DNA from 4 places in the Novosphingobium sp. MBES04 genome. Region 4 is predicted to be linked to each of the others. Evidence: predicted binding sites of a transcription regulator. Region 4 holds the regulator's gene; each other region holds the start of a gene.

Region 1 (2,199 bases), 410 kb from region 4:
TTCGGCGGCTTGCGGCATCATTGTGCGCGCGATCACTCGCGATGTCGCCCGCGATGTCGTCGATGTCCGCCGAGAGAACTCCGACCTCAAGTATACTCTGAAAAACCAGACAGCCCGCATGGACGCCATCGAAAACCAGTCTACGGCTCAGGTCGAGCGCATCGTCAAATTCGAAAGCGCCGTCCAATCGTTCGACAAAGCCATCGAGCGTGTAGAACGCGGTCAGGACAAACTCGCTGACATGATCAACGACAGGTTCGATACGCTTGCGGTCTCAATCCGTGAGATCAGGACGGTGACGCCGAAGGGGTGAGCAAATTCAAATAGGCGTCTGCGGTCTTCTCGCCGCAGGCGAAGCCACGATCCCTATTTGCGTGCAACTCCCACGGAGGAAGCATCCGATGGCAAACCGCCAGCGCCAGAAAAAAGGACCAAGACAGGCTTCGGTATCTGGTCACCAGACACCTAATGCCTTCGTGGCGATCAGCGCCGACACAGGTCCGCCAATCGCCGTCGCAATCGACCAACGGTGCATGATCATCAAGGCGAGGATGGTCCAGCCGGGGCCACCCCGTTTCGTAATCTCGTTGAGAACTGAGGCTTGATATCGGTCCATCGGAATCCTTCCTCGCGCAAAAAAAATTTGCGAGCATTCAAGATTGTTCCGGTGGTGGGATATACGGACGGCGAAGTCCTTCGGACTATGTGACAGGTCTTGGCTTTACCTGTCAACTTGCCTTGCCTTGATGGCAAATTCGCACCCCCGTATATTACGCTTTCTTGCGTTGATTTGCACCATATCTGGTGTTTGTGCGCCACATGCAAACCGATAAGTCGATCTCATAGCCGCTTAATCGGCATCCAATGTTCTTTTAATGTTCTGCCTATGGTTATCACCCCCAATTCCATAGCCGATGCTCTCGAAAGCGCCCGGTTGGGCCAAGGTGGCGCTGACCGTCTCGTCATATCGCTTGCGGGACGATGCTCGTCAGGAGCGTGGACGGCATGTCTACGAGAAGCTTTTCCAGCCAGAGGCTGACATCGAGCAACTAAAGCTGCCACTGTAATGGGTTGGATGTTATGGGGTCAGTGAACTTCGGTAGGGGGAAGAATGGACGCCGAGCTTGATGGACTGATCCGCCGATTGAATGAGACTACCCCGCTCAGTCAGGAGCGGTCGAGCGACATCTATCGCGCTCATACTGAGCAGATGATCCAGAAGGCCATTGCGATGGCCGACGAGATCAACACGGCGAAGGAAATCGGCGACTTCATAAAGGCGGAGCGCCCTGACCTATCGATTTTGAACCAACCGGAGGCAGAGTTCCGGGCAGAGCTTCGCGCGATTGACAATGACCTGCCCCGGCAGATCGAAATTGTTCATGAGGCGCTGGACCATTGGTTTGCCACCGGCTTGATCGTCCCGCCCTACTACGCATGGCGGATTGCGATCATCCTTTCCAAGGCAAAGCGCGACGACGAGGAGAGGGCGTTCCTTGCTGCTTGGTGTCGCCATTTTGGCCGGGTTGTTGGCGGCACCTTTGCCAAGCTGGCTGAGCGTGCTCGGAAGCGCGGTATCACCGTATAGGAGGCTACATGGGAAAAGACGATTTTCGTTGCGATGTGTGCGGTGAGTATGCGCCCGCCCATGATCCAGAATGCTATTTCGGCGTGAATGGCAGGAAGCGTAGGGCTGCGGCTGAGGCCAAGAAATCCCGCAGCGGACATGCCATGCAGTTGCCCACGAAAAAGCTGTAAAGTTAGGGTCGTAGATGAACTGGTGGCATGGCGCTGCGGGTATGGGAACACCGATCAGGGCAAACCGTTCTCATCCTAACCACCGAGTGCAGGTTGCTCAAAAAACGGCGGAAATCGGTGCTTTGGAGCCGAGTTTCTTAGGTTGACTTGGGTTAAGCTGGCTCACGCAGATATCGAGAAACTGTTCGGGCGAAAGTGATGCACGCAAGATGGATGGGGCTGGCGCTGGTTGCGGCGCTGGCCGGCTGTGGCTCCGAGGATACCGTGGCCGAAAGGAAGGCCGATGCGGCGAAGGACGTCGCCATGGTCAAGCGGATGAGCAAGGCTCCGTTCGAGCCGATCATCCCGCAGCCCATCGCCGATGTGGACATGGAGCGCTATGGCCTGTCGCATCGCGGCTGCCGCTTCACGGCCAAGGGCGATGAGAACCCGATCTTCGTC
Region 2 (2,199 bases), 820 kb from region 4:
TCGGTTGCGAGACGCGCATCTTCGACCCCCGCGACCTGCCGCTCCCCGACCAGGTCCCGGGGGACGATCACCCGGCCGTCCACGAACTGCGCGAGCATGCGCTGTGGTCCGAAGCGCAGGTCTGGTGCAGTCCGGAGCGCCACGGCCAGATCACCGGCATCATGAAGACGCAGATCGATCACCTGCCGCTGGCGTTCAAGGGCCTGCGCCCTACGCAAGGGCGCGCGCTGGCCGTCATGCAGGTCAGCGCCGGCTCGCAATCGTTCAACTCGATCAACACCTTGCGCGTGCTGGGGCGCTGGATGCGGATGTTCACCATCCCCAACCAGTCCTCGGTCGCCAAGGCCTACGAGGAGTTCGACGAGGCGGGCCGGATGACCCCGTCGAGCTACTACGACCGCATCGTCGACGTCATGGAGGAACTGGTGCGCTTCACCGTCCTCCTGCGCCCCCACGCCGAACAACTTGTCGACCGCTACTCGGAGCGCAAGGACAAGGATCAACCGGTCGAAACGCATGTCGAGAAGGCCGGGTTGGCCTGAGGCTGGAGAGAAAGAAATTCAGTCCGAGGGCCATCGCCCTCGGGCTCCCCGAACTGTCGAGCCACCTTACGCGCGCACCGCGGCGTGAGAGAGGTGAGGTCGCCCGTTCTGGGGTCCAAGGGGCGATGGCCCCTTGAATTGGCACTTTCTTCTTTGCGGTTAGCCGTTGGACGGATGGACAATGTCGTCTTGCCGTCCTTCCGCCCTCTAGGTAACCTTGCTCAGTATTCGGGTTCTCGGGCACGTTCCAGGCCCGATGCCCCATGCGCTGGGGAACCGCAGGGCCCTCAAGGCATTGCGCTTGGGGCCCGCGGACATATCTAGGGGGCCAATCTGCGCGCCGGACGCTTGAACGACGCGAACAAATCTGGAACATAGGCCCCCATGAGTCTGACCCACATCACCGTGCGCGGTGCGCGCGAGCATAACCTCAAGGGCTTCGATATCGCGCTGCCGCGCGACAAGCTGATCGTCATCACCGGGCTTTCGGGGTCGGGCAAGTCGAGCCTCGCCTTCGACACGATCTACGCCGAAGGCCAGCGCCGCTACGTCGAGAGCCTCTCGGCCTACGCGCGCCAGTTCCTTGAAATGATGCAGAAGCCCGATGTGGAGCACATCGACGGCCTCAGCCCTGCCATTTCCATCGAGCAGAAGACGACGAGCCGCAACCCGCGCTCGACCGTCGCCACCGTGACCGAGATCTGGGACTACATGCGCCTGCTCTGGGCGCGCGTGGGTGTGCCCTATTCGCCCGCAACCGGCCTTCCCATCGAGGCGCAGACCGTCTCCAACATGGTCGACCGGGTGATGGAGCTGCCCGAGGGCACGCGCCTTTACCTGCTGGCCCCCGTCGTGCGCGGCCGCAAGGGCGAGTACCGCAAGGAACTGGCCGAGTGGCAGAAGGCGGGCTTTACCCGCGTGCGCATCGACGGCGAACTCTACGCCATCGAGGACGCGCCCGCGCTCGACAAGAAGTACAAGCACGACATCGAGGTCGTGGTGGACCGCATCGCGGTCAAGGACGGTATCCAGACGCGCCTGGCCGACAGCTTCGAGCAGGCGCTCAAGCTGGCCGAGGGGCTTGCCTATGTCGATCTTGCCGATGGCGTGGTGCCGGGGCGTGAGGACGAGGCCGAGGCCGCGAAGGGCACCAAGGGCAAGAAGAACCTGAAGGGCGCAGGGCTTCCGGCCAACCGCATCGTCTTTTCGGAAAAGTTCGCCTGTCCGGTCTCGGGCTTCACCATCGAAGAGATCGAGCCGCGCCTGTTCTCCTTCAACGCGCCGCAGGGGGCGTGCCCGGCCTGTGACGGTCTGGGCGAGAAGATGGAGTTCGACCCCCAGCTCGTCGTCCCCAACGAGGGGCTGACGCTCAAGCAGGGCGCGCTCGTGCCCTGGGCCAAGTCGAACCCGCCGTCCCCTTACTACATGCAGGTGCTGGCCAGCCTGGCCGACCACTTCGGATTCGATCTCACCACGCCCTGGCAGGACCTGCCGAGCGAGGTGCGCATCGTCATCCTCTACGGCACGGCCGGATCGCCGGTGCCGCTCACCTTCAAGGACGGGCGCAAGGAATACACCGTGACCAAGCCCTTCGAGGGCGTGATCGGCAACCTCAACCGCCGCCTTGTCCAGACCGACAGCACGCTGATGCGCGAGG
Region 3 (2,199 bases), on a different contig from region 4:
CACGCCATCAAGCCAGAAGGTATCTCCATCCACGACGCATGTGCGCCGGATGGATCCGCAGATGTCGAATTGTGGGGAGCTTGCTTGCTGGAATAAAGCCTGAGGCTGCTGATCGTCGTTAGCAAGGCTGGCATCATGGACTGGCCAGTTGAGTGCCAGCAGCCCTCCAGCAAATACGATCGCGAATGCTCCCATACCCAACGCGATCTCCTTTCTCAGCTTCCGGCGCTTTTGTGCCTTCAACGCCTTGCGAAAGTCGAACGGCTCACCGGGGGTCTCATTCACTGGCGTTGTCCGTCTTCATTCCGGCACATGATTTCAGACAATAGCCGGAAATCAGGTAGTTTCGTCAATTGTACGTACCAATTGCCTGCCAACGTCCCAACACAGACCGGACATATTGCGGCGTTTCACCATTGTTGGGAATGCCGCGTGATCGGGAGACGGCACCTGGGCCAGCATTGTAAGCAGCCAAGGCCAGGTGGACTGCGTCGAACCGGTCCAACATATCGCGAAGGTACCGGGCGCCACCGTCGATCGAAGCAAGAGGGTCATGACGGTTCCGGACGCCCAGTTCTCGCGCCGTGGCCGGCATAAGCTGAGCCAGCCCGGCAGCACCGGCTGGACTCACAGCCATCGGATTGAAGCGGGACTCAGCCCAGATAAGAGCACGAAGCAGGTTGGTCGGAAGCCCGTAACGGCGTTCAGCCTCGCTATCGCCGCCATATACAAGCCTTCCCGGTAGGACACGTTTGCCGGCTCGGCCTGGTAGATTGCAGGAAGATATTCCCTTGCCGGCTGCTGGTCCGTCTTCGGCGGAACGATCGCGTGCTCGAACAAGGTGAAATCCTGGGCGCGAACTTGCTGTGAGGAGGTCGCGATCATCCCCAGACAGGCGACCGCTAGCGCGGGCAGACAATTGAGGCAGTTCATCTCGACTTGTGCTCCATTGATTCGAATCGAAAGAGAACATAAAAAGAACATGTGCCTGTAGGAAAGCCGCGAAGGCCTGCCTTTGGGAGAGGAGAGGAGCGCTGTTGAGGGGGCCACTTTGCATGCTGAGGAGCTCGCATGTCCCTGTCTGTCCAAACTCATCCCAACCGGTCGCTTGCCGAGACCGCCCGTCGCATTTGCGAATCGCGAGGGGGCAAATGGTCCGGCACAAAGGGCATGGCCTGTTGCCCCGCGCATGATGACCGCACGCCGTCACTCGGTGTGTCGCTCGGCCGACAGGCCATCCTCTTCCACTGTTTCGCGGGATGCGATCAGCAGAGCGTGCTGGCTGCTCTGGCGCGTGAAGGCTTCGAGGCACCGGCGCTTTTTTCAGGTTCTGCGACCACCAACGAACCCGAATCGACCAGCACCCGCAAACCCTCGGCGGTAGCGCTGAGGATCTGGCGCGATGCACAGCCACTGCGTGCCAGTCCGGCAAAGGCATATCTTGAAAGCCGCGGCATCCTCGCCGCATCTCCGGCGCTCCGCTTCCATCCACGAACGCCGCTTGGCCCGAAAGGACGGGCCCGCTTTCTGCCCGCCATGATCGCGGCAGTCAGCCTCGACGAGGGCCCGATCGCCATCCACCGCACGTTTCTGTCGAGCGAGGCTTCAGGCAAGGCCGCTTTCGAAAAGCCGAAACGCGCGCTCGGCGCGCTCGGTAAAGCTGCTGTTCGTCTCTTCGCTCCAGTTTCCGGCAAGCTTGGCCTTGCCGAGGGGGTCGAGAGCGCGATGTCGGCCTATGCTCTCACCGGCACTCCCGTCTGGGCGACCCTGGGCAATGAGCGCTTCGGTCTCGTCAGCGTGCCTGCGAGCGTGACCGAGCTTCACCTCTTCGTCGATCACGATGCTGGCGGCGAGCTGGCCGCGTCGCGTGGCCTGGCCGCTTATGCCCGCGAAGGGCGGACGATCCACGTTCGCAAACCATCCTCACGCGACACCGACTGGAACGATGAACTTACAGCATGGCTGCGACGCAAAGCGGCGCGGTAGAGGAGAGAGGGCTTCTCGAATTCCTGAACCGGCAGAGGGCGTGTCCCGATGCCTTCATCAGGAGGACGAATTGCCATGTTTCAATCAGACCTGTTTCCCGCCGGCGAGCAGTTGCCGTCAATGCCTTTGGCCTACGCTATCGGCACCCGAGTTGCCGAACTACTCGCTTCGGGACGCCATCTTACCCGTACCGATATCTCCGGGCTGTTCGCC
Region 4 (2,199 bases):
CGTGCGCCGCCTCGGCTCGGACTTCGTGACCGGAAAGGAAGTCCTTCCCGCCGGAACCCGCATCGGCCCTGCGCAGATCGCGCTCGCCGTCTCGGCCGGGCACAGGCACCTGCCCGTCTTCCGCGCCCCCGAAGTCGCGATCATCGACAGCGGCGATGAGCTCTCCTCCGACCCGGAGAACTGCGCCACGCACCAGATTCCGGCGAGCAATGGCGCCATGCTGGAGGCAATGGTCGCCGGGCTCGCAGTCCAGACACGCCGCATCGGCCCGGTCGGAGATACGCTCGACGCGCTGCTCGGCGCCTTCGACGAGGCCGCCCATGCCGACGTCATCGTCACCAGCGGCGGCGCGTCCGTTGGCGACCACGACCTCATCCGCCCCGCGCTCGAAGCCTGGGGCGCGAAGCTCGACTTCTGGCGCATCGCGATCAAGCCCGGCAAGCCGCTCCTCGTCGCCACCCGCCCCCGCTCCCAGCGCCGCCAGATCATCATCGGGCTGCCCGGAAATCCGGTCTCCGCGCTCGTTACGGGGTACCACTTCCTGCTCCCGCTGCTGCGCCGTCTGATGGGCGCGATCGACCCCACGCCCATGGCCGTGACCACCCGGCTCGAGGGCGACCTTCCCGCAACAGGTGCGCGCCGCGAGTTCCTGCGCGGGACGTGGGACGGAGAATGCGTGCGGGCCGTGCGCGTTCAGGACAGCGGCGCCCTGGGGGCGTTGGCGGGGAGCAATGTCCTTATCGACCGTCCTGCGAACGGACCGGAAACACCGTCTGGCGCAAACGTGCGCATCTACATACTCCAGAATGGCGGTATCGCTTGACGTGGGAAATTCTGTTGCTTAATTGTTCTCAAAATGTTCACAAGTGGAACATCAAGAAGAACAGCTGATGCGCGGGAAGCCGAATTTCCGTGTGCGGCACGCGCAGGAAAGAGGCAGCGAACATGTTGACCCGCAAGCAGCACGAATTGCTCCGGTTCATCCAGACCCGGCTTGACGAAACCGGCATTTCGCCCAGCTTCGAAGAAATGAAGGACGCGCTGGACCTCAAGTCCAAGTCGGGCGTGCACCGACTGATCTCCGCGCTCGAGGAACGCGGCTTCATTCGCCGCCTGCCCAACCGCGCCCGCGCGCTCGAAGTGCTGCGCCGCGCCGACGAAGGTGGCCAGGCGGCCCCTGCTGCCGGATCGAATGTCATTCCTTTCACCAAGCCCGAGGCCGCGGCTCCCGCATCGGCGCCCGATGTGATCGAGATCCCCTTGCACGGACGCATCGCCGCGGGCGTCCCGATCGAAGCGCTGGAGGACCAGGCGATCCTGCCCGTTCCCGCCGCGCTTCTGGGCGCGGGTGAACACTATGCGCTGGAGGTCTCAGGCGATTCGATGATCGAAGCGGGCATTCTCGACGGCGACTTCGCCCTCGTGAAGCGCACCGAAATCGCCAACGATGGCGAAATCGTGGTCGCTCTCGTGCGCGGCGAGGAAGCGACGCTCAAGTACCTGCGCCGTGAAAACGGCATGATCCGTCTCGACCCGGCCAACGCGGCCTATGAACCGCAGATCTATGCGGCCGACGAGATCAAGGTGCAGGGCAAGCTCGCAGGCCTCCTGCGTCGCTACTTCCACTGAGCCAACCGGATCGCAGCGCCACGCGCGCTAACGATCCGGAGACGACGGTGATGGCATGGGCGGGATGAGGTCCTGCAGGGACATCTGTCCTTTCCGTCCACGCCACCATCCATGCCTGCCCTGCCCCTGCGCGACATTGCGCACCGCGCCGCGCGACAGATCAACGCTCAGGCCTCCTGTCTGGCTGAGCGTCCCCCGGTCAGCCTTGAACCAGCGCGGCCGGCATGCCCGCGGCAGCCAGCGATCCGAAATCACGATGTCAGCCCGGTCACAGGCGGCGGCCAGTTCTCTTTCGGGTACGATGTCCCGGCTCCTCGACAACAACACGGTCGCTGCACGCTCCCGCATCTGCAAGGTGATCGAACAGAAATCGGCGTTACAGCGCGCGCCCGGATGATCGGGGAGGTAGATCGCCTCCCCGCGCAGCCCCGCATTCTCCTGGAAATTGTCACGCACATAGTCACTGCGCGTGTCGCGCAGCAGCAGCAGCCTTGGCGCATCACGCCCGGCCGTCCGCTCCACAACGCCTACGTTGCGGCCATCCCCGGCGATCAGCAGATCAGGCGGTGC

What was found. The regulator LexA, encoded in region 4, represses DNA repair genes until DNA is damaged. The targets are predictions, from matches to a motif close to GTTCCNCNCTTGTTCT.
Region 1: MBENS4_RS27655 (DUF6771 family protein) is a predicted target of LexA. The motif match lies at 867-882, and genes of this name have one in related genera.
Region 2: uvrA (excinuclease ABC subunit UvrA) is a predicted target of LexA. The motif match lies at 901-916, and genes of this name have one in related genera.
Region 3: MBENS4_RS24555 (DUF7146 domain-containing protein) is a predicted target of LexA. The motif match lies at 967-982, and genes of this name have one in related genera.

Annotation. Positions count from the first base shown of each region.
Region 1 is NZ_DF850489.1:1,256,525-1,258,723, reverse strand. It holds gene MBENS4_RS19360 (hypothetical protein) at 1-313, shown strand, start outside; gene MBENS4_RS25940 (hypothetical protein) at 455-616, opposite strand; gene MBENS4_RS27655 (DUF6771 family protein) at 915-1,067, shown strand; gene MBENS4_RS19355 (hypothetical protein) at 1,112-1,588, shown strand; gene MBENS4_RS19350 (hypothetical protein) at 1,957-2,199, shown strand, end outside.
Region 2 is NZ_DF850489.1:27,510-29,708, forward strand. It holds gene arsH (arsenical resistance protein ArsH) at 1-542, shown strand, start outside; gene uvrA (excinuclease ABC subunit UvrA) at 927-2,199, shown strand, end outside.
Region 3 is NZ_DF850488.1:666,028-668,226, reverse strand. It holds gene MBENS4_RS26335 (thermonuclease family protein) at 1-285, opposite strand, end outside; partial or broken gene MBENS4_RS03025 (lytic transglycosylase domain-containing protein) at 350-933, opposite strand; gene MBENS4_RS24555 (DUF7146 domain-containing protein) at 1,072-1,986, shown strand; partial or broken gene MBENS4_RS03015 (strawberry notch-like NTP hydrolase domain-containing protein) at 2,062-2,199, shown strand, end outside.
Region 4 is NZ_DF850489.1:848,554-850,752, reverse strand. It holds gene MBENS4_RS17670 (molybdopterin molybdotransferase MoeA) at 1-823, shown strand, start outside; gene lexA (transcriptional repressor LexA) at 946-1,629, shown strand; gene MBENS4_RS17660 (ComEC/Rec2 family competence protein) at 1,657-2,199, opposite strand, start outside.